DNA from 3 places in the Rhodococcus sp. MPR-R1B genome. Region 3 is predicted to be linked to each of the others. Evidence: riboswitches for the same ligand, from Rfam matches in the RefSeq annotation. Region 3 holds a riboswitch; each other region holds the start of a gene.

Region 1 (10,546 bases), on a different contig from region 3:
CATCGACATGATCCTCGGCCTGTCCCGGCCGACGTCAGGCGAGGTGAGCGTCTTCGGAATGTCACCTCGATCGGCGATTGCCCGCGGACTCGTCTCGGCAGTCATGCAGACCGGCGGACTACTGAAAGAGCTGACGGTTGCCGAGACGGTGCAGCTGACCGCCAGCCTGTACTCCCAATCCCGTCCGGTCGACGAAGTGCTGGGGAGAGCCGGAATCCTCGACATCTCCGATCGCCTGGTCAGCAAATGCTCAGGCGGACAACAACAGCGGTTGCGATTTGCGATGGCGTTGCTGTCGAACCCGCAATTGCTCATTCTCGACGAGCCCACCACCGGTATGGACGTCGAAGGGCGTCGGGACTTTTGGTCCGCCATCCGCGCCGACGCAGATCACGGTCGCACTGTGCTTTTTGCGACGCACTACCTCGAAGAGGCCGATGTCTACGCCGACCGCATCATCCTGGTCAGGCAAGGCACCGTGGTCGCAGACGGGACCACCGCCGAGGTCAAGGCGATGGCGTCCGGACGCACCCTGCGCGCGACTGTTCCAGGCATCACCGACGAACTCCTGCGAGCCATACCGAACTCCGACGCCGTCGAGGTGCGCGGTGAGTCGCTGCTCGTGCACTCGGGCGACACCGATGCCGTTGCACGATTCCTGTTGACCAATACGCAGGCTCGCGATCTCGAAATCGTCTCGCGTGGCCTCGAAGACGCATTCATCGCACTCACGTCGAACAACTCCGAAGGACAGAAGTGATGACCACTGAAACCGAAGCGAACACCTACGGAGCCGAGCGAACCGTCGTACCTCTCGGCGGATTCAACACGACGCTACTGCGACTGGAATTTCGTCGCCTGACTCGCAACCGGCGCACGATGATCTTCACGCTCGTCATGCCGGTTGTCTTCTTCCTCGTCTTCGGTCTCGGTCAAGGCGACGACGACCACGGGATCGGGCACGGCAATGTCGCCGCGTACATCATGATCAGCATGGCCCTGTACGGCGCGATGCTGGCCACCACCAGCGGCGGCGCGATGGTCTCGATCGAACGAGCGTCCGGGTGGAGCCGACAACTTCGGCTGACTCCCCTGACCCCGGTCGCCTACATCGCCGTCAAACTGATCATGGCGATGCTGCTCGGTCTCGTCTCGATTCTCGTGGTCTACGTCGTCGGCGCGTTCACCTCGGCGCAGATGGACGGATCACTCTGGTTCACAACGGCATTGATCGCCTGGCTGGGATCGTCGATCTTCGCGGCCTTCGGCCTGTTCATGGGGTACCTACTCCCCAGTGAGAACGTCATGCAGTTGCTCGGACCGGGACTGGCTCTGCTCGCATTCGGCGGCGGACTCTTCGTACCACTCACCGACGGTTCCGTATGGGCGACCATCGCACAGTTCACCCCGATGTTCGGCATCAACGCCCTCGCCCACGCACCGTTGACGGGCAATAGCATTCACTGGACCTGGATCGTCAATATCCTGGTGTGGTTCGCCATCTTCGCCGGCGGAGCGATCTGGCGGTTCCAACGAGATACGGAGCGTGTGTAGTTGTCGCAAACGACTGACCGAGAAGATTCCGTCGCGCTCCCGCGGCGGAATCGTTTCGGCGTTCTCTTCGCGGCGGTCTGGATGGTATTTCTCGGCGGGCCGCTGATCGAGGGATGGAATCTACGCGACGAACTGCGCGGCTGGACAGGGATTCTCGCGACGATCGCCTTCAGTGCCCTCTACCTCTACACCTTCGCCACAACGCAGCAGCGGCGTCGAATGACGATGACTCGGCCGACGATTCGCGAAGCTGCACTGACTTTGGCCGCCTTGACCGCGTTGGCCGCCGTGATGATCGTGAGCGTCGGGCCGACAGGTTTGGCAGCAGCACCGTACCTCGCGGTGACAGCGGTGACACTGTTGCCGACCGTCGCCGGCGGCATTCTCGCCTTGGTGTTCGCGGCCTCCGTGGAGATAGTCAGCCTCTCGTCCGGGTGGGGGAACTACTCCGGACTCTCGCTCGGAGTCTGCGCGGCCGCATTCGCGACCTGGGGCATCATGTCCCTGATCAGCCGCAACTTCGCCATGCTCCATGAACGCGAAGAGCAGGAGCAGCGGGCAATCATGGAGGAGCGAACGAGGATGGCGCGCGATCTGCACGACATCCTCGGACACTCGCTGACCGTCATCACGATCAAAGCCGAACTGGCCAATCGCCTACTCGATGTCGATATCGAACGTGCGCGCAACGAACTCGACGACCTCGAAAGACTTTCGCGTGACGCGTTGGCAGACGTGCGCTCGGCCGTCGAAGGATTTCGTGGGATTTCTCTTCCCGTCGAAATAGCCCGAGCACGAGAGGCATTGCGTGCGGCTGGCATCGAGGACGAGGTGCCGAGCAGTACCGACATGGTTCCCACGCGTCTTCGCGAACTCTTTGCATGGACGATCCGTGAGGGCGTCACCAACGTCGTTCGACACAGCGGTGCGACCCACTGCCGGATCACGGTCGACGAAAATAGTGCGTCGGTCGTCGACGACGGGCAAGGGGCCGGGTCGACGTCTTCCGGCAACGGTCTGATCGGATTACGCGAGCGCGCCGGAGCGTCGGGCGCACGAGTGATCATCACTCATCCCCAGCCGCAGGGGTTTGCACTTCAGGTAGTCGAACAGGAGACAGAGTGAACAGCCAGGGCGATCGAGCAACCATACGGCTGCTCTTGGCGGACGACCAGGCGCTCGTGCGAGGAGCGTTGGCCGCACTACTCGATCTGGAATCCGACCTCTCCGTGGTGGCCGAGGTCGGTCGCGGCGACGAGGTTGTGGCCGCTGTTCTCGAACACCGCCCGGATGTCGCGCTTCTGGACGTCGAGATGCCCGGCATGGACGGAATCGCCGCGACGGCGGCCCTTCGCGAGGCAGCACCCGACACCCGAGTCCTGATCGTCACCACGTTCGGACGTCCCGGATTTCTTCGCAAAGCCCTGCACGCCGGGGCCGGCGGGTTCGTCGTCAAGGACACACCCGCCAGGCAGTTGGCCGACGCAGTCAGGCGTGTCCACGCCGGACTGCGCGTCGTCGATCCCACCCTTGCGGCCGACAGCCTCGTCAGCGGCGAGTCGCCCCTGACGGAGCGTGAGACCCAAGTACTGCGCGCCGCTCACGACGGCGCACCCGTGGCAGCCATCGCAGGGGCGCTCTTCTTGTCCGCAGGGACAGTTCGAAATCATCTGTCATCCGCGATGGGCAAGACAGGTGCGTCGACGCGCGCGGAAGCCGTCAGAATCGCCGAGTCGAACGGCTGGCTCTGATCCGCATGGCCGGAATCCACTTCCCCGGCAAATAGTTCGCCGTTCGATTCTTGACGGCGATTTGTCCAGATCACTCAAAGTAGGGACCTTCTACCCTAGGGGTTTTCCCTGCAAACAAACCCCTTCGCGAGAATCCAAAACAGCTAATCGTTCGATAACTGGCTATGATGCAGTTAATTGAATCGACGGAGCCTGTGCGTAACGGGGGAAGGGACGTCTCATGTCGAACCAGTTCAACGATCGCTTGAACTCGCTGTTCGAGACTGCCGACTTTCACGTCACCAACGCGATGGTCGTTCGCGGCATGACCGAGTTCGGCTGCCGCATCTCGACGCCGTACCTGTCCCAACTGCGCACCGGCGTCCGAACCAACCCGTCACCCGAAGTGGTTGCCGCCCTCGCCCACTTCTTCAACGTCCATCCGGACTACTTCTACGCCCCGTCCGATCAAACTCCGCCCGCGATCTCGGGCGGCGAGGCGGACCTCTCTCTCCTCGAACAGCTGCACAACGTGCGCCTGCGAAACCTCACCTCTCGCGTCGTCGATCTATCGCCGTCTTCGCAGGATCTGCTTGTCGAAATGGCGGAGAATCTACGTTCCTCCGAGAATCTTCCGCGCGTACCACCGGACTCGAATTCCTACATGTCACGCGCGTAGCGCCCTTCGCCGACTCTCCTTGACTGCTCAGGGAGGGTTGGCCTTATGCTGGTCGATGCAGCTGGTTCGCCCGGCGCGGTCATGAGGAGCCCCGAAGACCGTTCCCGGCGTCGAAGCCCCGTCAGCGCAAGCTGTCGGAGTGAGAGGGAACCCGGTGAAAATCCGGGACTGTCCCGCAGCGGTAAGCAGGAACGACCGCCGTTTATGTGCACTGGGCATCCGCCTGGGAAGCGACGGCCAGTAGGTTCGATCCAACTCGATCGAGTGCCCGCGAGTCCGAAGACCTGCCGACTGTGTCGGGCACGCCGTGCCCGACGGTCCACCGCCTCGTGGAATGGGCGTGTAGATCTCCATCGGACCTCGTGTGCGGTGCGGGCAGTACTGTCCGCCGAAACTCGAGGTCTCGTGAGGTGTACCCGTCTGCCGGCAGTGGCCATCAATGCATTGGCAATCTGGAGAAACTCCGTGACAACAACATTCACTTCGACCGTGCTGGGCTCACCGCGCATCGGTCCTCATCGAGAACTCAAGCGGGCAACCGAAAGCTACTGGGCAGGGCGCATCGACGCCGACGCCCTGCAGGCTGTCGCCCGTGACCTCCGTCGGCAGGGCTTGGCCGACCTCCGTGACCTGGGCCTCGACTCCATCCCGGTCAATACCTTCTCCTTCTACGACCAGATGCTCGACACCGCAGTTCTTCTCGGCGCGCTGCCCGACCGCGTCGCGTCGGTCGCCGATCCGTTGGACCGCTACTTTGCCGCCGCCCGTGGGACGGACACCATCGCGCCACTCGAAATGACGAAGTGGTTCGACACCAACTACCACTACCTGGTGCCGGAGATTTCACCGTCCACCACGTTCGCACTCGACCCGTCCAAGGTCTTGTCCGAACTGGCAGAAGCACTTTCCGACGGCATTGCAGCCCGCCCGGTCGTCATCGGACCGGTCACCTTCCTGCTGCTCTCGAAGGCTGTCGGCACAGACGAGCCGCTGCTCTCGCGGCTCGACGAACTACTCCCCCTCTACGCGGATCTACTCGGTCGGCTCGCGAAGGCCGGTGCGAGCTGGGTTCAGCTCGACGAACCCGCCCTCGTGGGCGATCGCACCGATGAGGAAATCGAAGCGGCACGCGCTGCGTACGAACAGCTTTCAGCGCTGTCCGAGCGGCCGTCGATCCTGTTGGCGTCGTACTTCGGTTCGCTGCGTGACGCGTTGCCCGCGCTTGCGTCCACCGGCGTCGAAGGATTTGCCGTCGACCTGGTGGCCGGTCAGGATTCGATCGGCTCCGTACCTGAACTCGCCCGCAAACTAATCGTCGCCGGAGTGGTCGACGGACGAAACATCTGGCGGTCCGATCTGGACTCGGCACTGAGCACTTTGGGTGCCTTGCTCGGCAGCGTCGACACGCTTGCCGTCTCCACGTCGTGCTCTCTGCTGCACGTTCCGTACACACTCGACGCTGAGTCCGATGTCGACAAGGCCCTGCGCTCGTGGCTCGCGTTCGGCACCGAGAAGGTCAAGGAAGTAGTAACTCTCGCAACCGCTCTCACACTGGGCCGAGAGTCGGTGGAGGACGAGTTCGCTCTGGCACGAGCGGCCGCGTCGACCCGCAAGGACGATCGCAGACTTAATGATGCGAGTGTTCGAGGCCGTCTGGACGCGGTGCTGAACTCGGCAACCGGTCGCGCGCCCGCCGCCGAACGTCGCGCTGCCCAGGACGAGCTGCTTTCTCTGCCGCCGCTGCCCACGACGACCATCGGTTCGTACCCGCAAACCTCGAAGATCCGCATCGCTCGCGCAGCACTGCGCAAGGGCGAGATCGACGAAGCCGAGTACGTCAACCGTATGCGCGCCGAAATTGCCGAAGTTGTTGCGCTCCAAGAAAAGCTGGACCTGGACGTGCTTGTTCACGGTGAGCCGGAACGCAACGACATGGTCCAGTACTTCGCGGAGCAGTTGGACGGATTCTTCGCCACCGCCAACGGTTGGGTCCAGTCGTACGGCACCCGCTGCGTGCGTCCGCCGATTCTGTACGGCGACGTCTCGCGCCCGAAGCAGATGACCGTCGACTGGATCACGTACGCGCAGTCCCTGACCGACAAGCCGGTCAAGGGCATGCTCACCGGACCCGTCACCATTCTGGCCTGGTCGTTCGTCCGTGACGACCAACCCCTCGCCGACTCGGCAAATCAAGTCGCACTGGCAATTCGAGACGAGACCGTCGATCTGCAGGCCGCCGGAATCGGAATCATCCAGGTCGACGAACCGGCTCTGCGAGAACTGCTCCCACTGCGTGCCGAGGATCAGCGCGCCTACCTGGACTGGTCGGTCGGCGCCTTCCGGTTGGCTACCTCGGGCGTCGCGGATTCCACTGCGATCCACACGCACCTGTGCTACTCCGAGTTCGGAGCGGTGATCGGCGCCATCGCCGGCCTCGACGCGGACGTCACGTCCATCGAGGCGGCGCGCTCACACATGGAGGTCCTCGACGATCTCAGTTCGGTCGGGTTCGATCTCGGCGTCGGCCCGGGTGTCTACGACATCCACTCGCCGCGGGTGCCGAGCGTCGACGAGATTGCCGAATCCCTGCGTGAGGCACTCAAAGCTGTTCCTGTCGAACGATTGTGGGTCAATCCGGACTGCGGATTGAAGACACGGGGGCCGATCGAGGTCGAAGCATCGCTTCGTAACCTCGTCGAAGCCGCGAAGTTGGTACGAGCGGAGCTTTAGGGGCAAAGCCCCTGTGCGCCTTTTTGGTAGTGGGAACTACCAAAAAGGCGCACGGGGGTCAGCTCAACCACGTATTGCCGAAGAGCAGAATCCCGTCCGCACTCGGGGTCACTCCGTGGACGTTCTCGCGCCACGGGATGAAGACCTTGCCGGAGTTGACCACGGCCATCGGCGCCGTCTCGTTGACCACGGTCTGAATATCGTCGATGACGGCTCGCCGCTCATCCTCGCCCGACGCTGTTTGCAGCTTGCCGAGCAACTCGTCCATCCGAGCGTTCTTGTAACCGAGGATGTTCGACGGCGAATCGCTGAACAGGTTGCCGTACATACGCACGAACGGTGACTCTTCCAGCACGTTGAACGCGAAGTAGGACACGTCGTAGTCATGCTTTGCGTACAGCATGGAAATCAGATCGTTGATGCTGGTTGCGTAGGTGATGTCGACCGTGAAACCCACTGCCTGCAAGAGCGACTGAAACGTCAGTGCGCTGCGCTGTGTCGCCGGATCGTTCATCCCGACGTACGTCAGTTTTCCGTCGTAACCGTCCGCCTTCGCCTCGGCGAGATACTTCTTGGCCGCCTCGGGGTCGAAGCCGTTCCCGGCCACCGATCCGTGCCACTGCGACCACGACGCGAACATGTCGGTGCCGGGTTCGCCGAAGCCGCCCTGAACTCGCTCGTTGAACGTATTCGGGTCCACCGCAGCGACAATCGCCTTACGCACGCGCTCGTCCTTCGCTGCCCGATCGTCGCGCTGATTGATTGCCAGAACTCCGGCCATGCTGGCCGAGTACACAAATCCGGGATCACCGGCTTCGAAAGCCTCGTGAATGAAGTCGGGAGACTTCAGATAGGCAACCTGGATTCCGTCGGTGTGCAATCCTTCCAGTTTGCTCTTCTCGTTGACGATTGCGGGAAAGCGCAACTTCTCGAGGTACGGCGCCCCGTCCCAGTACGTCGGACGGGCAGCGAGCACCAATTCGTCCTGGGAGGCGAACTTCTCGACGGTGAACGGGCCTGCCCCGATCGGGGTGAACGTGCCGGTAGCCATCGACGAGGGCGCGACGATCATGCCGGGACCGGTGGTGAACATGATCGGGAACTCGTCCCACGGCTGCGCCAATGTAAAGACGACCGTACTCGGATCCGGTGAATTCGTCTCGCGCACAGCGGTCTTCCACACCAGCGCGTGAGTTCCCTTCTTCTGCAGATAGTGATCGATGCTCCACAGGACTGCCGCACTGTCCATCGGAGTGCCGTCGCTGAAGGTGACGCCGTCGCGCAATTTCAGTGTCCACACCGTGTTGTCGCCGTTGGCCGACAACGACTGAGCCAAGTGGGGAACATACTCGCCCGCCGACGTATCGAAGCGCATGAGAAGGTCGTAGATGGCTGCCATTTCGCTACCACCGGTAGCGCCGCCGTCCTGACGGTCAGCCGGATCGAGGCTACTGATCCCGTTGTAGGTGGCAAACGACACGGTGCCACCCGATCGCGGCTCTCCCCCGTTGTTCTGGTCACCGACAACTCCGACCGTCACGTCCGATGCATCCGTGGTCGTACCTTGGCTGCTACCGGCGCACCCCGTCACCACCAGCGTCGCCGACGCCAGGACAACCATCCAGATTCGAGCGCGGACTCGGTACGAGCGCTTCATTGCGACTCACTTTCACAGTTCACGGATACGTCGATCCCTGGATCGGACACCCCGACATATTTGTAAGTGAATTCTAGGTAAGGTCTCGTCCTGCGTCTTCGTTTTCACAAAGCCGAAGCGATAATTCGCGTTCATGACAGAAGAAACAAGAACTGAATTCTAGGTTGAAACCGTTCAGCGAATTACCAGCCCGATGACGTCTTCGACGTTCCGCTGGGCCTCTGCGAATCCGATCCGGCCACTGGTCCACAGCGCAAGGGCCGTCAGCATCGTGCCGCCTATTGCCACGGCCGCAACCCTCGCCGTCTCGGCCGGGACGCCGTCCATCAACTCGAACAGCATTCTCCGATGTGCCGCTGCGCGCAGATCCAACGACTCGATCACGAACTGATCCGAGGACGAATGGAGTTCGATCTCCAACCGAGCGAAGTAGGGCCTACGCTCGAATGCCTTCATCTCGCGGCGATGAAGTGCCAGAACCCGCTCGTACGCGTTGTTCTCACCACCGTCTGCCCGCAACTTCTCAGGACGACGGACCGATTCGAGACCGCTCCACGCCGTCATCGCCGCAGCCAGAAGTTGCTGTTTGGTCGGAAAGTAGCGATACAGCGTTCCGAGTGCGACGCCTGAACGCTCCGAGACGTCTTTCATCTGGATTCGATCCGACGGCATCTCGGCCAGCATCTCGACCACCGCCGTGGTCAGTCGTCCTCTCCGCTCGAGTTGCCCCACCGACATGAGGTCGACGTCCAAGGGAAACTCGTCGCTGCGCGCAGTCACGCGCGTCACGATAGTTCAGAATCCTGACCGCAGTGCCGGGTTGCGAAGTTTCATCGTAACCCCGAGATCTAATACATGGATTAATCAACTGCAGATCGCGCTAGGGTTAGTCCATGACTGACCGGACAACCGATGACCAGCCAACCGTCGGCGTGCTGAACTTCTGGTCGTTCATCGAACTGGCCAACAAGCGACTGGCCACCGAACACGGCTTTCGCGACCAGCTGGCCACCGAGGTACTACTTACACTCAATCGGGCTTCCAACGTGGTCACCTACGATCTCGAGTCGTCGATCCACCGCCCTCGCGGCTGGTCATGGTCCTCCTTCAGGCTGTTGTTCGTCACCTGGCTGGCCGGTCCGATCGAGCCGAAGGCTGCCGCCGAGCTCACCGGCATGAGTAGGGCAGCGGTCTCCAATCTGTCCAAGTCGCTGCTGGCAGACGGATTGATCGATCGTCGGCCCACCGAGAACGACGGCCGTTCCGTCCAGCTGTACCTGACCGCCAAGGGCCGAGAAGCCATGGTCGAAGCCTTTCGCGAGCAGAACGAACGCGAACACGCCTGGGTAAGCGTCCTGAGCGAGGCCGAACAGCGAATTCTTGTCATGCTCCTGGACAAACTGATCACCAACCGCAGCCAGTTCGACGTACGCGGACGTAACTGACATAGACCCGAACCCCTTGGAGGGTTGCACTCATCACATCATTTTAGTTAATGTGTTTACTATCTGGTGGAGGTGAGCCAGGCAGAACAGCACAGAAGGAGCCCCGTCATGGCGTTCTATCGACAACTCGGCAACATCCCACCGAAGCGTCACACCCAACACCGTGACGAGTCCGGCAACCTCTACTACGAAGAGCTGATGGGAGAGGAAGGTTTCTCCTCGGATTCTTCGTTGCTGTACCACCGCGAGATCCCGTCGGCCATCGTCGACGCAACGGTCTGGGAACTGCGCGATCAGAGCACAACCCCCAACCATCCCCTCAAACCGCGCCATCTGAAACTCCACACGCTGTTTCCCGAAAGCACCTGGAACGAGACCGACGTGGTAACCGGCCGTCGTCTCATCCTCGGAAATGCCGACGTGCGATTGTCCTACGTCGTTGCGGCAGCGCCATCTCCCCTGTATCGCAACGCAATCGGCGACGAGATGGTCTACATCGAATCTGGCGAGGCGACCGTCGAGACCGTCTTCGGTGCACTCGAGGCCAGTGAAGGTGACTACGTCCTGATCCCGATGTCCACAACGCATCGATGGATCCCCAAGGGTGACAAGCCACTTCGTGCCTACGCCATCGAGGCGAACAGTCACATCGTCCCGCCCAAGCGCTATCTTTCCCGCTTCGGCCAGCTGCTCGAGAACGCACCGTTCTGTGAACGAGACCTGCACGGACCGATCGCGCCCATGATCGCCG
Region 2 (10,546 bases), on a different contig from region 3:
ACCTCCCTGCGGTGCACGCCTTGCAGGACGCCACCACGCTGACCGTCGTCGACTCCACCGGAAACTCGGCGGGTCTCCCAGTGCCCGAACCCGGGGTAAGCCAGGACCTCCTGTTCCTCGAGAAACTCCGCATCTGGTCACAGGCGTTTCCGCCGGCCCCGCGAGATCGAGAACTCCAGGATTCCTTCTCCCTGATCGGAATCACCGAGCACGGGGCCTCTCCCTACGTATCGCTGTCTGCCGACGAGGCAGCCGCGTTGGCTGACGGATTGACGATCGGTGAGAAGAACCTGCTCGAGGCCCTCACGAAAGGCTCCAGCCCCGAAGTCAACGGATGGAAGCTCACATTCCACGCCTTCGACTACAACCTCGACTACTTCGAGGTCGGCACAATCGACGATTCACAATTCAAGATCGCCGATCCCAAGTTGCGCATCGTCGAACGCGCCGCGGCTGCCAAGGGCGGGCTGTGGGGCAACCACCCTTACGAAGCGGCGTACATCATGACCTACGTCGACGATCAGGGCGAGCAGTTGAACGGAACCCACACCTACACAATAAGACTCGACCCCACTCCGCCGGTGAGCGCCTTCTGGTCGCTGACGATGTACTCGGTGCCGGACTTCTTCCTCGTGGCGAACCCCGTCGACCGATACTCGATCGGCGACCGCACTCCAGGAATCGTCCACGACGCCGACGGTGCGTTGACGATCACGATCAGCCACGAGGAGCCGAAAGATCCCACGGCGAAGGCAAACTGGCTGCCCGCACCGCGCGGGGATTTCCGACCGGTACTGAGAATGTACGAACCTTCGCCCGCCGTGCTCGATCAGTCCTACGTCGTCCCCGCCATCACTCGCTCGCAAGAATGACGGCTCGCGTCTGACGGCCTGCCTGTGCGGGCCGTCAGACGGACTCAGAATCAGGCGTGTGTGCCGCCGTCGACACGGATCTCCGTGCCCGTGATGAAGGCACCATCGTCGGATGCCAACATCGCGATAACTCCCGCAACACTTTCCGGCCCGGCCATGGGGGCACCACCGGACTCCAGATCAGTGCTCAGAATCGGTGACAACTTGCCGAAGAGCGACCAGTCGGTGTCTTCCGGCAAGTACGACGCCGTAGTGTCGGTGATCCCGCTCTTCACACTGCCCGGAGCCACCGCGACGGCACGCAGACCCTGCTTGCCGTATTCGAGAGCCAGTGCGTGAGTGAAGGACTGGATTCCTCCCTTACTTGCGGCGTACGCGGCCATGTACGGGTGCGCGAAGGCCGCGGAGGTGGAACTGAAATTCACCACGACTGCGTTGGCGGTGGCGAGGAGAGCCGGCAGTGCCTGGCGGGTGACGAGGAAAGTGCCCGTCAAATTCACGGAGAGCACCTGATTCCACAGGTCCAGCGAGGTCTCGTGGGTGTGCCCACCACGCAGTATCCCGGCGGCGTTGACCAGTACGTCCAATCCCCCGAGAGTCGAAATCGCCTGACCCACAACCTTGATGACGGAACTCTCGTCACCGATATCGACGACGACGGTGTCGAGGCGATCCTCCGTCGAAGCATGTTCTGCCGATTTCCGGGTGTTCGCCAAACCCTGCTCGGAGATGTCGGCAGCGACCACGCGGCCACCTTCGGCGAGCAACCGCAGCGCGGTGGCCTGCCCGATTCCAGATCCTGCGCCGGTGACGAGAATACGACGACCTTCGAAACGATTCATTGCTGTGTACCTTTCACGAAAACGAGTTGGCTGGCATTCCAGGCTCGGTGGCGCCGACACTCACAACTCACCCGCGAGAAACTTCAGGTACGGGAAATGCGCAGCACTGCAACAGGTGTGGCACTGCGAAATCTCGGCGAGGCAATGCTCGCCGAAGTGGCGAATGTCAGACGGATCCGGCCGGTGCGGCCAAGGCTCTTTCGATCCAGACAAGACCGGACGGGCGGCGGTCGATCGCCTTACGCCCACGTCGGAAAGTCGCTACGCCGAATCGGGCCGTGCGCAGTGCACGGCCGGAAGCGAGAGAACAGCGGCGTATGGACATCACAGGCACGGTAGCAGCGCCGGCACCACTCGCTCAACCGCGTCGTTTCGAGACCCGAATCATTCAGGTAATCAGATGTCACTTCTGGACAACTCGCTCGACTTAGGCAGCACTAACCTGGCGGCATCCCGAAAACCCGATCCAGGAGCACAGTCGATGACACATGCAGACGCCTCGCGCACAACAACTCCCCCGACGACCGTCCTAAGGACCGCTGACCACAATCGCGGACTCAACGACGTTCTCGCGATCGTCGAAGCGATGGAGCGACCGAGCGATCACCTGCTGCGGATCACGGCTCGTTTGACGGAGTCGACCGACGATCCGACCTGGTCACGCCCGAATGTGACCGTACGCATGAATCTCGGGCCGGCCTTCGACGACGCTTCGCGCGTGTACACGGTGCGTTCCTACGATTCAGCGAGCGGATCGATCGTCGTCGATGTGGTCCTGCACGGACAGACCAGTCCGATGATGAGGTGGGCAGCAACGTTGGCCGTCGGTGACACCTTCGGCCTCACCGGTCCGCGGCCACACTTCTTGATCCCTGATGTTCCTGGTCGACGTATCGCACTTTTTCTGGACGGCACCGCAATACCCGCATTGCACTCGATCATCGAGCAGTTACCTACCGACGTCGTCGGAATCGGCTGGGTCACAACAGATGACGAGGTCGCCTTCGCCGAACTGCCCGCCCTCCCCGGCCTGGAGCTTCACCGCGTGAGCGCAGATCCGGCCGAGCCCGACGGCCCACTGGCGGTACGAGCACGCGAGCTCGCCAATCCCGCGAGCTACGTCGTGTGGGGCGCCGGTGAACGCAACGAGATGCGCGCAATCCGGAAGCACTTTCGATCGACCGTCGGACTCGACAAAAACGACGTCGCGATATTCGGATATTGGAAGGAGGGCGTCAGCAACACCGAAATCGACCTCCGTCGACGCGAGAACTACGAGCGCATCCTCGCCGACGGCGGAACCCTCACCGACATCGACGACCTGGCCATCGAGATCTGATTGCCTCACACCAGCCGACCTGACCGGCGGTGCACTGCGGTGATAAGTTCCTCTGTGCCAGCGGACCTCCACACAGGGGGTCAGGGAATCCGGTGTGAATCCGGAACTGACGCGCAGCGGTGAGGGTGACCGCCCGGGCTTACGCCACTGGATGAGAATCTGGGAAGGCGCTCGGGTGGGGCGATCTCGAGTCCGAATACCGGCTGGCAGCAGGGGTCAACAGGCGCCTGTTCACACGGTAACGGGCTCCGCGAACGAGCCCCTGCGAGAACGAGATTCCATGCGTCTGTCCAGACTTCGCCTACCCGCCGCCGCCGTCGCTGCCCTGTTGAGCGCGTCGTTGGTTGCCTGCTCCTCCGACGACAGTGCTGCCCGACAATCCAACTCTTCCGAACAATCGCGCGTGACAGTCCAGAACTGTGGCCGAGACGTCACGGTGGAGCGACCGATCGAACGGGCAATCGCGGTAAATCAACCTGCAGCAGAGATGCTGTTCGCACTGGGAGTGCAGGACCGGATGGCCGGGTACGCCATGAGCGATGACGATGTCCTCCCAGAACTGCGCGAGGCGCGTGGTCAGGTCCAGGCGTTCGACACCGAGTTCCCGTCATTCGAAAGTGTCCTCGAACGCGAACCGGACATGGTCTACACGACGTTCAACTACACGTTCACCTCGGAGGGCATCGCCGACCGGATCAAGTTCACCGACCTCGGTGTCGCGACATATCAGTCACCCAGCGAGTGCACCGGTCAGGATGCCGAGCAGAGCAAGGCCCTCACGCTCGACGACTTGTACGACGAAATCGACGACGTGGCAACACTGTTCGATGTCAAGGACAAAGGTGTCGACCTCACCGAGAATTTGAAGGATCGCGCGGCCACCGCCACGGCGGCACTGGGAGCTGAGAACGTGACGCTGGCGTGGTGGTACGCAGCCACGAAGACTCCGTACTTCGCCGGGTGCTGCGGTGCACCGGGAATCATGACCGACGCGGTGGGTGCGAAGAACGCCTTCGACGACAACAAGCAGTACTGGCCCGAAATCGGTTGGGAGAGTGTCCTCGATCGAGACCCGACCGTGCTGGTGCTCGCAGATCTCGACCGCGGTGGAGACGGCGACAGTGCCGCAGACAAGATCGCGTTCCTCGAATCGGACCCGGTCGCCAGCAAGCTCACCGCAGTGAAGAACAAGCGTTACATCATCCTCGAAGGAACGACGATGGATCCCTCGATCCGCAATGTCGGTGGCATCGAACAGCTCTCCGACGGGCTGCGCCAGTTGGGTGTGGTCTAGATGTCCGCGGAGATCTGTGAACTGGTGCGTCGGTGGGACGACCAGCAGGCGGCATACATCGCCGACCGTGAGAAGCGCTTCGACGTGATTCTCGACGTCCTCGAATTGCAGCACGCGCACGCCCCGTTCACGGTTGTCGACCTGGCCTGCGGGCCGGGTTCACTGAGCGCCCGGATTCTCGAAAAGTTCGAGCATGCGAGCGTTGTGGGGATCGATTACGACCCGATGCTGCTGGAGCTCGCCCGCCAGTCGTCGACGCGTTTCGGTGACCGACTGCAGCTGATCGACGCAGACCTGGCGGGAGCCGATTGGCCGAATTCGGTGGCTGCGCCGGTTCAGGCGATAGTGTCGACAACCGCGCTGCACTGGTTGCAACCGCAGCAGCTCGTCGAGGTGTATCGGCAGTGCCGCGAACTGCTGAGCCCTGCCGGCGTTCTGCTCAATGGTGATCACTTTCGCTTCGACGGCCGATCCCCCGTCATAAGCCGATGGGCGAACGCTCACGACGAGCAGACGCAACGCTCCGCCTTTGCTGCGGGCGCTCCCGAGTGGGACAGCTGGTGGGACGAGCTGCGGGCCACTCACGGCATCGGACCAATGACCGACGAGCGAGAGCGCAGATTCGCCGGACGTGACGCCACCGCGCCCACAGCCGTCGACTTCCAGTTGGCGGCGCTCGCGCAAGCAGGTTTTCGGGAGTCGGGGACGGTCTGGCAACTGTTCGACGACTACGTGGTCTACGGCGTGAGATGACGACAAGAGTTCGGCTGCGTGACAACCCGACGACCGTCACCCTGCTGTGGGTGATCGGTGTTGTCACGCTGGCCGGATCAGCCGCCGTTGCCATCACGTTGGGGCCGGCCGGTCTGTCGGTCGGTGAGGTGGCTTCGATTGTCGTCGGCCATCTCGGCGGTACCGCGGCGGACGTCACCCCTATCCGTGACGGCATCGTGTGGGACCTCCGTCTGCCGCGCACCCTGCTCGCCGCGCTCTGCGGTGCCGGTCTCGGGCTGTGCGGTGCGATCATGCAATCGCTGCTTCGCAATCCGCTGGCCGATCCGTTTGTCCTCGGTATCTCGTCCGGCGCCTCGACCGGTGCCGTACTGATCGTGATCCTCGGAGTCGGGTCGGGACTGATCGGCCTGTCGAGCGGCGCCTTCATCGGCGCGGTGATCTCCTTCGCCCTTGTGCTGCTGCTCGCCCATGCGGCCGGCGGCACGCCGGACCGGGTGATCCTGGCCGGTGTCGCCGCGACCCAACTGTTCTCCGCGCTCACCTCGTTCATCGTCATCACCTCGGCCGATCCCGAGCAGACCCGCGGCGTGATGTTCTGGCTCCTGGGCTCACTCGGCGGCGCCGACTGGCTCGACGTCGCACTCTGCGCTGCGGTGGTCGCAGTCGGCCTCGTGGTCTGTCTGACTCACTCCCGCGCACTCGACGCCTTTGCCTTCGGCGAGGACGCGGCGTCGTCGCTGGGGGTGAACGTGTGGCGGGTGCGTGTGACCCTGTTGTTGGCAACAGCCTTGATGACCGCGGTGATCGTGAGCGTCGCAGGTGCCATCGGCTTCGTGGGCCTGGTCCTCCCGCACGCGGCGCGGGCTCTCGTCGGTTCGAACCACCGCCGACTCCTGCCCGCGTCCGCACTGATCGGCTCCATCTTCCTTGTCTGGGTCGACGCTGTGGCACGCACAGCCATTGCGCCGCAGGAACTCCCGGCCGGTGTGGTGACCGCGCTGGTCGGTGTGCCTGCGTTTGCCGTCATCCTCTGGAGACGGAAGGCCAGGCCATGACACTCGAAGCTACCGGCGTCAGTTGGCGGGTCGGCGGGGCGCTCATAGTCGACGACCTCGACGTCTCGCCTACAACCGGAAGTACGGTGGGGCTTCTCGGCCCCAACGGTTCGGGGAAATCGACGCTGCTGAAACTGCTTGCCGGGCACAATCGTCCGACATCCGGTGTCGTGACCCTGGACCGAACCCCGTTGTCCGACTGGAAACGCCGCGACATCGCGCGTCGGATCGCGACCGTTGATCAGCACAGCAACACCGAGATCGATCTGACGGTCGCGGAGGTAGTCGAACTCGGACGCACACCGCACCGCGGACTGTGGGGTGGGCAGTCGGATTCCGATCGCGACGCCGTCCGGGCAGCGATCGAACACACCGATCTCGCCGGCATGCTGGACCGGTCGTGGCACACCCTGTCCGGCGGGGAGCGCCAACGCGTCCAGATCGCGCGCGCCCTCGCTCAGGAACCTCACGAGTTGCTACTCGACGAGCCGACCAATCACCTGGACATCAACCATCAACTCGAATTGCTCGCGCTCGTGCGACGCCTCCCCACCACCACGATCATGGCATTGCACGATCTGAATCTGGCCGCCATGTTCTGCGATTCGATAGTGATGCTGAACCGGGGATCCATCGTTGCCCACGGAAGCCCGACCGAGGTCCTCACCGCTGACCTGATAGCCGAGGTCTACCAGGTCGACGCCGAGGTTCGCCTGGACGGTCCCGGCGGAGTACCTACCGTGCGATACCTTCCGCCCGGCTCGCACTAGACGCACTCGGAACTGTCATTCACGCGAGAGCATCGCCACTGCTTCGCGTTCGAGGTCGACGTACGGTTCACCACTGACGTCGATGGCCACCCGGTTGAGCGTTCCACCCGTGAACGCCCACGGTGACGTACCCGGGTAGTCGTCGGTTACGGGCTCCCCGCTGTCACGGCCTGCGTTGAGCCCTTCGCCGCCACCGATGCTGAACTTGCCTGGCTGAGTGCGGATTCTGCCCTCACCGACTTTCCGATCGCCGTAGTAGAGGCCGAGCACCCCGTGCGCAGTGCCCGGCGGATCCTCGCCTTCCTTCTCGAAAGTTGCTGCCAAGATTATATTTTCGCCGATCGGAAGGTCTTCGGTGGCATCGATCTTCTGCTGTTCACTGCCGAGGAAGTTGTACACGTAATGCAGGCGGTTGTCCTTGACGTACAGCGAATGACCACCGAACCTGCCGCCATGCGAGAAAAGCACACCGGTCGCACCTGGCTCGGCCAAATCGACAACTGCCCCGATCGAGAATGAACGATTACGAAGGTTGACAGCGACGGCTTCCGGTACCTCGGCTCCGCCCGGGCGGTAGACATACCGGTTTCGGGGCGGGGCCAACTGGGGGCGAGGCGTGGTGAGGAGTTCGACACCGGACCGATCGTCCAGTGGCAGAGCTTGATTGGCACCGGCCTCGTGGAACCACAACCCCACCAGCTCTGCCAGCCTGCCGGGTTCTTCATCCGCAAGGTTCCGGAGCTCGGCTCGGTCCAACTCTGTGTGGTAGAGCTCCCAGGTGTCTTCCGAGAAATGGCCCCACCCGCTCAGAGTCGGGTGCGTGGTGACGGCCTTCCAGCCGTCATGCCAAATTCCTCGTCCTCCGAGCATCGAATAGAACTGGGTGTGCTTGGCGGTGGGGATGTTGCCGGCATCGAAGCTGTACCGCATGCTCACGCCTTGAATCGGGTGCTGGGTGTACCCCTTCACCGTGTCAGGCAAGTCGACGCCGACGCAGTCGAGCAGAGTCGGGACGACGTCGATGGCGTGATGGTACTGATCTCGAATCTCGCCACGGGCATCGATGCCCTCCGGCCACGAGATGATGCATGGGTCGCAGGTTCCACCGTTGAACGAGTACCGCTTCCACATCTTGAAGGGCGTGTTGAACGCCATCGCCCACCCGTTGGGATAGTGGTTGTACGTCTCGGTGCTGCCCAGCTCGTCCAGCTTCGCCAGGTTCTCGGCTAGGTCGTCGGGTACGCCGTTCGCAATCTTGTTCTCGTTGACAGATCCGTCGGGTCCGCCCTCACCGCTGGCACCGTTGTCGGAGACCACCACGATGATCGTGTTGTCGAGCTGCTCGATTTCTTCGAGGTATCCGAGCAGGCGTCCGATCTGATCGTCACAGTGCGAGAGGAAGCCCGCGTACACCTCCGCCATCCGTGAGAACAGTCGCTGCTCGTCAGCGGAGAGAGTGTCCCAGGGGCGGGTGAAATCCAGCGGCGGGAACGGTTCGCCGTCGGGCCCGGTGCGGGTCTCAGGAGTGCCTATCGGGTTGAGTGAGGGCAGGGTCGTGTCTTTCGGGACAAGTCCCATTTCCTTCTGTCTGGCCAGAATCTCGTCCCGCATGGCTTCGTACCCTGCGTCGAACCTGCCTGCGTAGCGATCGGCCCATTCGCGGGGCGCGTGATGCGGAGCGTGTGCGCACCCGGGTGCGTAGTAGAGAAATACAGGCCGGTCCGGAGCTATCGACTTCACGTCACCGATGTATTCGAGCGCTCTATCGGTGATATCGACGCTGAAGTGATACCCCTCTTCGGGCGTCGACGGCTGTTCGACGGGGTGGTTGTCGTGGACGAGATCGGGATACCACTGATTGGTCTCGGCACCGAGAAAGCCGTAGAACCGCTCGAATCCGCGGCCGACCGGCCAATTCCGTTTCGTGGAAGCAAGATTCATCTCGTCTTCTGCGCACAGGTGCCATTTGCCGACCATCGCGGTGCTGAATCCCTGCTCGACCAGAACCTCGGCGAGCGTGGCACATTCGGGAGGGATGTGACCGTTTCCGCCGGGAAAACCGACCGCGCACTCGCTGATGCAGGCCATGCCGTTGGTCGTGTGGTTTCTCCCGGTGAGCAGACACGATCGCGTCGGGGAGCACAGCGCTGTGGTGTGCCACTGCCCGTACCGCAATCCGTTGCCCGCGATGCGGTCGATGTTGGGCGTCTCGATCGGTCCCCCGTAACAACCCAAGGCGCCGTATCCGACGTCGTCGAGAACGATGTAAAGAATATTCGGTGTGCCGGCGGCGGCCTTCGGCTGCTCGTACGGGCTCCAGTCGGGAATCGAATCGCGAATATCGAGGTTGACGACGCCTTTGAATGCGTTGGCCATGATCTGGCTCCTTGTAGGTCATCTGATTTCCAGCCTCTACGGCCGCATGGTGAATCGCATACCCCGATTGTGGTCACCGAACCGCTGTCGCCCGAAATGGGCGATGCCATTTTCGGCAGGAGATCCGAGTATGAGAGTGCCGGATTTGTCATCGACTCACTGGAAGCCAGGGACCACATGAGCAGTCAATTCGTTGAAGCCTCCACCTCCGACACCTCCGACCCGCTGCCGAGCTGGCAAGACGGCCCGCCGAAGCAGGCCGTCAGGCAATTCGTCGAACGCGCGACGACTGAGGGAAGTCCGGACGAAATCGCACCGGAAGACAGGATCGCAGCCTTCGACAACGACGGAACCCTGTGGTGTGAGAAGCCGATGCCGATCCAACTCGACTTCATCTTGCGCCGCCTCGTCGAGATGACCGCCCAGGATCCGTCTCTTCGCAACCGTCAACCGTGGCAGGCGGCGTTCGAAAAGGACTACGCCTGGTTGAACGAAGTGATCTCGAAGCACTATCGCGGCGACGACAGCGCACTGAAGGTGCTTGCGGCCGGCGTCCTGGCGGCATTCGCCGAAGTCACGGTCGAAGAATTCGAAACCCACGCCGATACCTACCTGCGCACTGCTTCGCATCCCACTCTCGGTCGAGAGTATCTGCACTGCAGCTATGCACCCATGGTGGAGTTGCTCGATTACCTTGCAGCCAAGGGATTCTCGAACTACATAGTCTCCGGCGGCGGACGTGACTTCATGCGTCCCATCAGCCAGGAGGTCTACGGCATCCCCCGAGATCGCGTCATCGGCAGCGGCGTGGCCTTGACGTGGAAGGACGGCGGGCACAGCGGCACAATTCTCCGTCAGCCCCAAACCGATGTCGTCGACGACGGGCCGGCCAAGCCCGTACAGATCTGGAACCGAATCGGCCGACGACCTGTCATCGCGGCCGGAAACAGCAACGGTGACCTACCTATGTTGAAGTTCGCCGAACACCCGAACGTTCCGGCACTTCGCCTTCTGGTGCTCCATGACGATCCGGAACGCGAGTTCGACTACGTGGACGGGGCCGAGCACGCACTCGACGTCTCGCGCGCAAACGGGTGGACGGTGGTGAGCATCAAGAACGACTGGAAGACAGTCTTCGAACGATTCGCCGAATGACAGTATTGATACGTGACCCTCGATGATGTCGCCGACGAACTCTACGGCCTCGACCCCGGCGAGTTCGTAGAGGCGCGTACAAAGCATGTGAAGGCTGCCCGGGACGAC
Region 3 (10,546 bases):
CGACCGCCGCTACCCAGCCATGAGTATCGATCACCAATGCCGGTGATCCGCTACGAGCAAGCATCGGCCCTGCAACAGAACGCAATTGATCGAGATTGTCCCGATGCTTGTCGCGCAGGTGTGATTGCGCGAGGCGTGCGACGGCGTCGACCAGAGCGAGTGTGGTGGGGTGGACGGTCTTGGCGGGACCACTGATGTCGACGACGCCGATGACACGGTCGTCCCGCGGATCGCGGATGGGTGCCCCCGCGCAGGTCCACGGATGATGGCTGCGCGCATAGTGTTCCGCCGAGAAGATCTGAACCGCCTGTCGTGACACCAATGCCGTTCCGATGGCGTTGGTGCCGACGCTGTCCTCGGCCCAGTTCGCGCCCTCGACAAATCCCAGACGCGCAGCTTGGTCCAGTACTCGATGGGACCCGCTGCGCCACAGTACAGTTCCGCGAAGATCTGCGACGACCATGATGTTCTCACCGCTCGCGGTAACCGATTCGAGTCCACGCGTCACGTCGTCGAGCACGTCGTACAGTCCGGACTCACGACGACGGAGATCGAGTTCGGCGACGTCCATGGACGGTTCGACCCGGTTGTGTTCGGGGTCGATACCTAACTCGCGCAGGCGTTGCCACGATTGGCGGACCACGTCCCTGGGGCGGGCCGGTGCGCGGTCTCCGGCCATCGTCGCGTCGTACACCGCGGCGAGGGTCCTCGCGTAGTCGCGAGGATCCTCGCCGGGCGGCATCGCGGGCTCGGGCAACCGCTTTTTCAGCGAAGATACCGTTTTCAGCGAAGACACCGCTTTCAGTGAAGACACCGCGGTCAGCGGTAGACGAGGCCGCCGTCGATGAGACCGGCCTGACCGGTCATGTAGTCGGAATCGGGCCCGGCAAGGTACGAGACGAAACCGGCGACATCGTCGGGGGTTTCAGCTCGACCCAGCGCAATTCCGCCGACGAACTTCTCGTAGGTGGCGCCCTCTGGTGCACCGGTCAATTCGGCGAACCTCTTGTCGATCGTCACCCACATGTCGGTGCCTACGACGCCGGGGCAGTACGCGTTGACGGTGATTCCGTCGGACGCGTATTCCTTGGCTGCAGCCTGAGTGAGGGCCCTGACCGCGAATTTTGTTGCGCTGTAAACACCTAACATGGCGAACCCGTCGTGACCGGCGATGGATGACGCGTTGATGATCTTTCCGCGCTGACCGAGCGCTTGGAACTTTGCTGCTGCAGCTTGAATTCCCCACAGGACACCGTCGACGTTGACGCTCCAGATCTTGGAGACCTCTTCCGGCGTCGCGTCGGAGATCGGGCCGACGAGAGCGATTCCCGCGTTGTTGACGATGACGTCGAATCCGCCCAATTCCTGGTGTGCATGTTCGACGGCTGCGTGAACCCGCGCGCGATCGCTGACGTCGGCGACAAACGTCGTTGCACGACGGCCGATCTGTCTGATCTCGTCGGCAACCGCATCCAGCTTGGTTTGGTCGAGGTCGACCAACGCGATGTCGGCGCCGTCGTGGGCGAGGCGGAGAGCGATTCCGCGTCCGATGCCTTGGCCGGCGCCGGTGACCAGTACTACCTTGCCCGTGATGCTCATGCAGATCTCCTCGTAAGCAGTGAACCAGTCGGTTGTGAACCGGTGAGTGATTTGTATGTGACGGCGACCACAATGCGGAAGGGTTGCACCGTGTTGCAATTCCGGAAAATCGGACAGCAGTTGCAACCCTCGGCAACCCTCCCGGTACCCCGCGCGGCGGTTCCATAGTTGCGCCACCACTTCGCGAATCATCTTGCGAGACAATCTGGGAGAGGGCACATGACCGCTACAGTCGACACACCCACGGAACCGGCCACGCCGAGCCGACAACCGTCACGCCGCTGGATCGGGTTCGGGATCGCGAACCTCGTGATCGTTCTCGTGCTGGCCGTGGCGAGTTGGTACCTTCTGGCCGATCCGACCACCAGTCCCTGGAGTTTCTATCCTCTGCCGTTCAACGCGGCGCTTTTCTGGGCAATCCTTTTTGTTGTGTTCATCGGCTTCAATTGCGAGTTCGCCGGCTTCGATCGACTCCCACAGCCGGCGAAAGGCCTGGCGATCATGGTCGCGACCGCGGCCTTCGCCGTCGTGGTGACGTGGCTCCTGGCAAACGGCTTGGGGAGTTTGTACCCGGATTTCGCGGCCGATCGTGAGGGCGGCCTCGGATATTTCGCGGGTGCGCTGTTCGTGCTCTTCGGCTTCGGGACCTGGGTGATGGTGGTCCTGAACTGGCAGCATTGGCCGTGGACTTCCCTGGGGATGAAGCAGCCGTTGGTGGGTTTGTGTGAGATCGCGTTTGTCGCCGTTCCGACGCTGGCGCTGTACTTCGTGTTCGGTCTGCCGTCCGTGTCGCTGTCCGCCACGGATCCGTTGATGACCGTCGACACCGTACTCGGGTGGTTCTACTGCGTCGTGGTGGTCGTGATCCTGACTGGCCAGACGCTCGACAACTGGCCGTGGCGACTGTTCGGCGGCGGCGGTAAGACGGCGCTCGCAGCCACGATCGGTAACTTCGCCGTCGGAACCGGCTTGTACTTCGTGGCACTTCCGGTCGTGAAGGTGTTGGTGGGAAGCGATGCCGTTGCCGAGTTGGGTGGTGTGGTCCATCAGTTCCCGGCGCAGCTCGGTGTGTGCTGGGCCTTCTGGATGATCTTCTGGGCCAACGCCTTCGGTAACAAACCCACGGGCTTTGCGGACGGGGTCAACCTGGCGATCCGCGCGCTGCTCACGTTTGTGCTCGCGGTGGTCACATTCTTGTTCTATTACCGCTTTGCAGCAGAGCACATTCTTCACGAGCCGGCAGTTGTCGACGGATTACACGGCAATGCACTGGGTTTCGTGGATTGGGCCGTGTTGTGGACGTTGTTCTACGTCGTGGGATTTCAGTCGCTGGGACTCGGCAAATTCAAGCCTGCTGAGGGGTGAGTCGGTTGCCCGCACATCGGTGCGGGCAACCGGTGTCGGACGCCGGCACCGCGTCCACTGATTGCAACAGACTGCAACGCTTGTGACCGGGGCCACTTATGGGATGTGCTGTGTGTCACATTCACAAACAAGGAGAAGTGATGACGCAAACCATCGATTCCGCAGTCACCCCCGAGGTGAAGTTGACGGCGGTGACACCTCAGGAGCGCGTCGACGCCTGGCTGGCGGACTTCGAGTCGGCCCTCGCGGCTCGTGACATCGAGCGTGTGGCAGGCAAATTTGCACTCGACAGCTTCTGGCGCGACTTGGTGTCGTTCACCTGGAACATCAAGACCGTCGAAGGTCGCGAGCAGATTGCCGACATGCTCTCCGAGCGTCTCGACGACACCGATCCTTCGGGATTCCGGACCACCGAGACACCCGACGAAGCCGACGGCGTCACGTCAGCCTGGATCGAGTTCGAGACTGCAACCGGTCGCGCGCACGGACACCTTCGTTTGAAGGGAGATGAAGGTTGGACCCTGCTGACGTCGCTGCAGGAGTTGAAGGGGTACGAAGAAGGTAAGGGCACTCGTCGTCCGCGCGGCGCCAAGCATGGGGCAGACCCGAACCGCATCACGTGGGCCGAGCAGAAGGAGATCGAAGACCGCGAACTCGGTTACACCACACAGCCTTACGTCGTGATCGTCGGCGGCGGCCAGGGCGGCATCGCGCTCGGCGCCCGGATGCGTCAGCTCGGAGTACCGGCCATCGTGATCGACAGCCACGAGCGACCCGGCGATCAGTGGCGCGGACGCTACAAGTCCCTGTGCCTGCACGATCCGGTTTGGTACGACCACCTGCCATACATGCCGTTCCCCGACAACTGGCCGGTGTTCGCGCCCAAGGACAAGATCGGCGACTGGCTCGAGATGTACACCAAGGTCATGGAGGTTCCGTACTGGAGTTCCACGACCTGCACCTCTGCGTCGTTCGACGAGAAGACCCAGGAATGGACCGTCGAGGTCAACCGCAACGGCGAGAAGCTGACGTTGCGTCCCAAGCAGTTGGTGATGGCGACGGGTATGTCCGGCAAGGCCAACGTTCCGACGTTCCCCGGGCAGGACAAGTTCCTCGGCGATCAGCACCACTCGAGCAAGCACCCCGGCCCGGATCAGTACGTGGGCAAGAAGGTCGTCGTGATCGGGGCCAACAACTCCTCGCACGACATCTGCGGCGCACTGTGGGAGAACGGTATCGACGTCACGATGGTGCAGCGCAGCTCGACGCACATCGTGAAGTCGGATTCGCTGATGGATTTGGGCTTGGGCGATCTGTACTCGGAGCGAGCACTGGCCGCCGGCATGACGACACACAAGGCGGACCTCACGTTCGGTTCGCTGCCGTACCGGATCATGCACGAGTTCCAGATCCCGGTGTACGACGCAATCCGTGAGCGCGACAAGGATTTCTACGATCGCCTCGAGAAGGCGGGCTTCGAGCACGACTGGGGCGACGACGGTTCGGGCCTGTTCATGAAGTACCTACGCCGTGGCTCGGGCTACTACATCGATGTCGGCGCTGCCGAACTGGTTGCCAATGGAGACATCAAGCTCGCGCACGGCAATGTTCGTGAGCTGACCGAGAACAGCGTGATTCTCGAAGACGGTACGGAATTGCCTGCCGACGTGGTGGTCTACGCGACCGGCTACGGCTCGATGAACGGCTGGGTGGCGGACCTGATCGGTCAGGACACCGCCGACAAGGTCGGCAAGGTGTGGGGCCTGGGGTCGAACACCACCAAGGATCCGGGACCGTGGGAAGGCGAGCAGCGCAACATGTGGAAGCCGACGCAGCAGGAAGCGCTGTGGTTCCACGGAGGCAATCTGCACCAGTCGCGCCACTACTCGCTGTACTTGGCGTTGCAATTGAAGGCGCGTTACGAGGGCATCCCGACGCCGGTGTACGGACTGCAAGAAGTGCATCATCTGAGCTGAAAAAGAACTGCTGTGCGCCTTTATTAACCGCGGGAGGTTAATAAAGGCGCACAGCAGGTTCAGCGAAGGGCGTACTTCTTTGCTACTTCGCTGTTCTTGGTCGCGCGCTCGGTAAGGAAGGCGAATGCCAACCCGAGTACGAGCCAGAGCGTCGCCTGCGTAGCGAGCGAGGAAAGTCGGAACTCCCACAGCAGAGTTGCCGGGAAGTCCTCGCCCACCTCGTTGATGCCGGGAAGCGAGACGTAACCGATCGTGGCGATCACCAGGAATGCAGCCACCGGAGCAGCGATGCGCACGCTGAGGAACTCGTGCCCGGAAACTGCCTTTGCCGCCGCTGCTGCCGCGGTGACGGACAGCAGCCCGAGAATCACGGCGGCCAGCCACAGCAGTGTGCGCTGGTTGATGGTGTCGGGATCTCCGACGGCCGGCGGATTGGCCGGGTACTTGAAAAAGGGGACGGCCTCGATAGCCAGCCAACCACCGACGGCGATGGTGATCGCCAACAACGGCCCGGACATTCCGGTGAGTCGTCGAGCGTAATTGGCAACGACCGAGAAGATCGCCCCGAGTGCCAGTCCGGCAAGCGCTGTGGCCAGGAACAGCCCGGCGCGCTGCCCGTTGCGGCTCACCAGTGGTTCTTCTTCGTCACCGTGCGAATGCCCAGCGGCTTCGCCGGAAACCTCACCGGTGGCGCTGTTGGCTTCTTCGATCGCAATGGCAGCGTTGACGTGCGGTTCACCCAGCACGAATGCAACTCCGCCGGCAAGGATGCCTGCGATCAGACCAGCCAACAAACCACGAATGAGAAGCTTCGTGAAATTGTCGACTAGTGGCACGGCAGGCCCATCAAGTGTCGACCGTCGTGCATCAATTCATGCATGTACATGCCGGTGCGAGAGATAGCGCCCTGGTCGAATCCGACCAGGTAGAGAGCCAGCATCGCGAACAGAACTACTGCAGCGGCGAGGAAAGCAAGACGAGTCGAATCGATCGACGTATCGGGAGAATAGGCGAGAGCCATCGAAGCCTCCTGGGATTTTCGCGTCCCCTAGGTCCATGCGATGGCCGAAGTGTCTGGCTGTCGAAATAGTCGTGCCGAAAAAGGCACTTCACCTCGAATTACAGTGGCGCGACCGCTCCGGGCTTTCACCGGATTCCTGTCGGACCATCGCGTTTACATGCGAACTTTTGCACTACAGCACGCACCGTGTCAACGCGTGAAGCCGAGATGACCGTCGATTGTGCCCGCCAAGGCAGGCACAATCGCTCGAGATCAGCTCTTTGCGGCGACGTCCAGGACAACTTCGAATTCGAGCAACGACGCACCCGAAGCGACGGGCTTCGCGCGCTCGCCGGAATGGGCTTCACGGGCGGGGCCGTCACGCCAATCGGCGAACGCCTGCTCGGACTCCCACTGAGTCACCACGAAGTAGCGGCTCTCACCGGCGGTGGGGCGGAGGAGTTGGAATCCGAGAAAGCCCGGGGAGTTCTCGACTGCGTGAGCGCGTGCTGCGAAGCGCTTCTCCAGTTCGGGGCCGGCGCCCTCGGGGACCTCGATTGCATTGATCTTCACGACTGCCATGCAAGCGACATTACCCGCGCACCTTCACCGCGTACCGTGACACTCGTGTTGCATGACGAAGGTGGAACGGGACAACCGATTCTGTTGTTGCACGGCCTCATGGGCAGCTCCCGAACGTGGCGACGCCAGGTGCCGTGGATCCGCGAGTTCGGCCACGTCTACACCTTTGACGCTGCCGGTCACGGCAGGCCGGCGCCAGCGGCACTGACTACCGAGGCATTCGTCGAGGACCTGACATCGGCGGTTGCGTCCATCGAGGAGCCGATGATCGTGATCGGTCATTCGATGGGGGCTCTGCATGCGTGGTGCTTCGCCGCCGCGCATCCCGAAAAGGTTTGTGCGCTGGTCCTCGAAGACATGGCCCCGGACTTTCGTGGACGCACCGCTGCGGACTGGGCGCAGATGATCTCGGCGTGGCCGCAGCCGTTTGCTTCCGAGGAGGCGATGAAGGAATTCTTCGGCCCCGTCGCCGGCCAGTACTTTCTCGACTCTTTCGACCGCCGCGACGACGGGTGGTACCTGCACGGCGACGTGTCGACCTTCCGCGACATCTCGGAGGAGTGGGGCACGAGGCATTTCTGGGATCAGTGGAAGGCGATCGAGGTGCCGACCTTGCTGATCGAGGGAGAGTTCACCATCACCCCCGAGGGACAGATGCGAGAGATGGCCGAGAGGCCGGGAACTCGGTACGTACGTATTGCCGATGCAGGCCACCTGGTCCACGACGATCAACCGCAGCGCTATCGCGAAGTGGTGACGGAATTCCTTCAGACCGTGAGCTGACTTCGGATCGACGCGCCCACCTGCTCCAGCTCGACGGCTCGCCTGGCGAGGAGTCCAGCAGCGAACTTCGCCTTGTCGCCGCGATGGCGGGGGACGACGTGCAGGTGCGAGTGGAACACGGTTTGGCCCGCGGCACGCCCGTCGTTGACGAGAAAGTTGACTCCGTCAGCGGCGATGTCGCAGCGGCGTAGAGCTCCGGCGATGAGCGTGCCGACGCGGAACATCTCTGCGCCTTCGTGACTTTCGAGAGCATCGAGGTTCTCTGCATGACGCTTGGGGACCACCAGGGTGTGTCCGCGACTCACCGGCCGTGCATCGAGGAATGCGAGAGTTGTCTCGCTCTCGTGAACGAGAATCGCCGGCTCGGTCAGCGCGACGATCTTGCAGAAGACGCAGGAATCGGTGCTCATGCCTACAGAATGTAGTCCGAAATCAGATCCGACCCCGGACTACAGCAAGCGCAGTTGGCGTGCCCTCGTGATCGCTTCGTTTCGATTGTGTACGTCGAGCTTCTTGTAGAGAGTGCGCAGTTGAGTCTTGACGGTGTTGACGGACACGTACAGTTTGTCGGCCATCGCAGCCGACCCCATGCCGAGCGCCAGGAGTGAGAGGACTTTCTGCTCGCGTTCGGTCAACTCCACGATATGTACGAATTCCGGAAATGATTCCGCAGGCGACCTTTTCGAGAACTCGGCGAGTGCACGCGATTTCGTTTCGGCCATCGATTCGAGTTTCTCGACGTCCGCCGATGCGATGGTCGCGAACGAACGTAGAAGTCCGGTCTGATCCGCGATGCTGCACGCTCTGGACCACTCCTGAGAGGCGAGGCGTGGCTCACCCAGCTCGGAGTGTGCAACCGCTTGCACCAGAAGCGATTCCATCTGTGCCCGCGGATAGGATACGCCAGACCAGTCGAACTGGTGACACAGCGCCACCGCGGCCTCGTTCTGGCCGATCCGCTGACGTAAACGCGCCACCGACGTGAGCGTCCACGGATTGGCGGCAGGATCGATGATCTCCTTGGCCAGTGCTACGGCATTGTTCCCCTGTCCGAGAGCGAGCAAGAGATCGATCTCTGCGGATTGCAACAGAGGAAGCGCGAAAGATGTAGCCGTGTACTGCTTGGAATGTGCTTCGATCGCATTGTGGAGCAACAGTAGTGCCGCAGTGTGGTCGCCGGAGGTCAAGGCGAATTGGCAATGCGCATAGACGACGAATGCCCACAGTTCCTCGGTGTCGGACGGAAGACCGAGTTCGGTCAATGCGAGACGTGCGTCGTCGAAGTCGAGTGTGTCGAGAGCAGTGAGCGCCCGCGCTGTCAGGCCGGCGATCTTGACCACAGGTTCGAGCCAACCGCCGGGGTCCGGATGCTTCTGTTCGAGTTCGGACCAGTGTGTGGCCTGCCGCGGCTCACCAGCCAGCGCCCAATTCAGGGCGGCACTTCCCGCAGAGTTACGAGCGATGAAGTCGACTCCCTGAGACAGGGCGCCGTGGTACGCCATTCGAGCCTTGATCGTGGATTCTGTGAACCTGCCGCTCAATTGAAAATTGATCGCCCATTGAAGTCGCATGAGAGGGAGCTGTGCGCTGACCGCTTCCGGGTTGTTCTCCAGCGCACTGCGACTGAGATGAGACAGGCGCCTGGTGGTTTCTGCTGCGAGCCCGTACTCGCCTGCCATCCTGAGCATGATCGATTGAACGCAGGCAATGCTCAAGGCGTCCTTCGCGCCGGATTCAGCGCCGAGAGCCCACAGTTCTGCCGGCGATTCGGGTAGCAAGTCGACTACCGTCGAGCGCTCGCTCGGATGCATCGTGAACAGTGCGCGCCCCGCCTCCACGGCAGAGTGTTTGTCCGCAGCTTCCGCCGGAATCCGTTGGAGAGCAGAGCGAACCGAGTCCAGATTGTGGACGATCATCGTCACCCAGTGTTGCTCGACGATGTCTACTGCCAGGGTCCAGTTCTGTGCCTCGACCGCGTAGTCCAGCGCCGACGCGTGATGACCGTGGTCGAGTCGGTTGTGTGCGAGGAACGAAAGACGTTGCGCCGGATCGACTCCAGCGCGCTTTTGGTGCGCGAGTATCGATCGACGAATTGCAGGCGGCAGCTCCCAGGTTTCTTCGGCTTCGGTCTCGACCCGTGACAACAACCCGGCTGTCTCCAGTATCGCCAGGCGCACGCGAATCTGATGAACGGTCTCGCCATCCTCAGGGTGTTGGGACTCGAACAGCATGGCGGCGATGTCGACGGTGATCGATCGCGCAAAGGCCGTCGCGAGCAGGAACTCGAGTTGTTTCACATGATCAGCGGTCATGAGAACGGATTTGTTCACGTAGTCGTCGATCGCCTGCGCGATGTTCTTCCTGATCATCTGCTCGCGGTTGCGGCTACCCGATGTCTGGACGGCGGGAACGGCGACACGAACCAGCGCTGGCAGCCCACCTGTCAGGGATGTGATTTGTTCGGCATCACCGTCAGTCGTGTTTACGTCAGCTTGTGCGAGCAAATGGGCGGTATCGGCTCTCGTGAACAACAGCTCACTCGCGCCTATCACCTCGTGGTCCGTGTCGAGCAGGTACGGCTCGGAGAACATGCCGAAGCCCGAGAGCGTGACCACGAGGTCCAGGTTGTGACAGAGGGCGAGGAGTTCGATCAACTGATCGTCCAACTCTGGTTCCGATATCAGATCCGGCCTGATCAGCACGAGCAGCACGGGGCGGCTGAGGGCGTTCAGGGATTTGGCGACAGCGGTGAAAGGATCGGCGAGATCGTCGACGTCGGGCAGTGCGATTCCGGCAGCGTGGATTCGATCGAGGACAACGGCCCAGAAATCTTCGAGTGTCGACGAGGGCCGTGGGGCCGAGACCCAGACGAGTATTCGTTCGGATGCCAAATGGGCGCGCAGCCACGATGCGATCAACGACGATTTCCCGTGGCCGTTCGGTGCACGGACGATTGTCAGCGCGGCACGTCGGTCAAGTTTGTCGAAGAGCGCTTGCCGGGGAATCGACGTCGCGAGGGTGCGCCTTTCTGGAATAGCTGCCCAGTCGTGGCCGTCCATCCCGAACATCAGCGCGGACCCTTTCTGCTTTCGCGCCCCGCAATGATTGAAGAGTTTGGGCGGATTGTCTCGATCCATCTATCTACAGGGAGGAGCGTAGCTGGTGCGAATCCAGAGCGTGCCATCCCGGGCAATTCACCCGGGAATTCACCCCGGCTGAGAGAAGTTCACCCACACAATCA

Evidence for each region. Region 3 has a riboswitch for cobalamin ahead of AC1Q61_RS09435 (CbtB domain-containing protein). Riboswitches for the same ligand answer to the same signal wherever they lie in the genome.
Region 1: another riboswitch for cobalamin. It lies ahead of metE (5-methyltetrahydropteroyltriglutamate--homocysteine S-methyltransferase); the one in region 3 lies ahead of AC1Q61_RS09435 (CbtB domain-containing protein).
Region 2: another riboswitch for cobalamin. It lies ahead of AC1Q61_RS28855 (ABC transporter substrate-binding protein); the one in region 3 lies ahead of AC1Q61_RS09435 (CbtB domain-containing protein).

Annotation. Positions count from the first base shown of each region.
Region 1 is NZ_JBXAFO010000002.1:202,159-212,704, reverse strand. Features, by position in the region: gene AC1Q61_RS03695 (ABC transporter ATP-binding protein) at 1-760, shown strand, start outside; gene AC1Q61_RS03690 (ABC transporter permease) at 760-1,554, shown strand; gene AC1Q61_RS03685 (sensor histidine kinase) at 1,555-2,679, shown strand; gene AC1Q61_RS03680 (response regulator transcription factor) at 2,676-3,305, shown strand; gene AC1Q61_RS03675 (helix-turn-helix domain-containing protein) at 3,526-3,963, shown strand; cobalamin riboswitch at 4,061-4,269, shown strand; gene metE (5-methyltetrahydropteroyltriglutamate--homocysteine S-methyltransferase) at 4,429-6,693, shown strand; gene AC1Q61_RS03665 (ABC transporter substrate-binding protein) at 6,752-8,350, opposite strand; gene AC1Q61_RS03660 (TetR/AcrR family transcriptional regulator) at 8,525-9,139, opposite strand; gene AC1Q61_RS03655 (MarR family winged helix-turn-helix transcriptional regulator) at 9,244-9,795, shown strand; gene AC1Q61_RS03650 (homogentisate 1,2-dioxygenase) at 9,904-10,546, shown strand, end outside.
Region 2 is NZ_JBXAFO010000033.1:4,713-15,258, forward strand. Features, by position in the region: gene AC1Q61_RS28835 (DUF1254 domain-containing protein) at 1-872, shown strand, start outside; gene AC1Q61_RS28840 (SDR family NAD(P)-dependent oxidoreductase) at 923-1,714, opposite strand; gene AC1Q61_RS28845 (hypothetical protein) at 1,881-2,039, opposite strand; gene AC1Q61_RS28850 (siderophore-interacting protein) at 2,196-3,053, shown strand; cobalamin riboswitch at 3,095-3,275, shown strand; gene AC1Q61_RS28855 (ABC transporter substrate-binding protein) at 3,334-4,347, shown strand; gene AC1Q61_RS28860 (class I SAM-dependent methyltransferase) at 4,348-5,100, shown strand; gene AC1Q61_RS28865 (FecCD family ABC transporter permease) at 5,097-6,137, shown strand; gene AC1Q61_RS28870 (ABC transporter ATP-binding protein) at 6,134-6,907, shown strand; gene AC1Q61_RS28875 (arylsulfatase) at 6,923-9,283, opposite strand; gene AC1Q61_RS28880 (HAD family hydrolase) at 9,461-10,438, shown strand; gene AC1Q61_RS28885 (hypothetical protein) at 10,451-10,546, shown strand, end outside.
Region 3 is NZ_JBXAFO010000005.1:88,528-99,073, forward strand. Features, by position in the region: gene AC1Q61_RS09410 (GAF domain-containing protein) at 1-742, opposite strand, end outside; gene AC1Q61_RS09415 (acetoin reductase) at 820-1,599, opposite strand; gene AC1Q61_RS09420 (hypothetical protein) at 1,819-2,964, shown strand; gene AC1Q61_RS09425 (flavin-containing monooxygenase) at 3,105-4,940, shown strand; gene AC1Q61_RS09430 (CbtA family protein) at 5,000-5,776, opposite strand; gene AC1Q61_RS09435 (CbtB domain-containing protein) at 5,767-5,961, opposite strand; cobalamin riboswitch at 5,987-6,125, opposite strand; gene mhuD (mycobilin-forming heme oxygenase MhuD) at 6,214-6,522, opposite strand; gene AC1Q61_RS09445 (alpha/beta fold hydrolase) at 6,568-7,305, shown strand; gene AC1Q61_RS09450 (HIT family protein) at 7,290-7,715, opposite strand; gene AC1Q61_RS09455 (helix-turn-helix transcriptional regulator) at 7,755-10,442, opposite strand.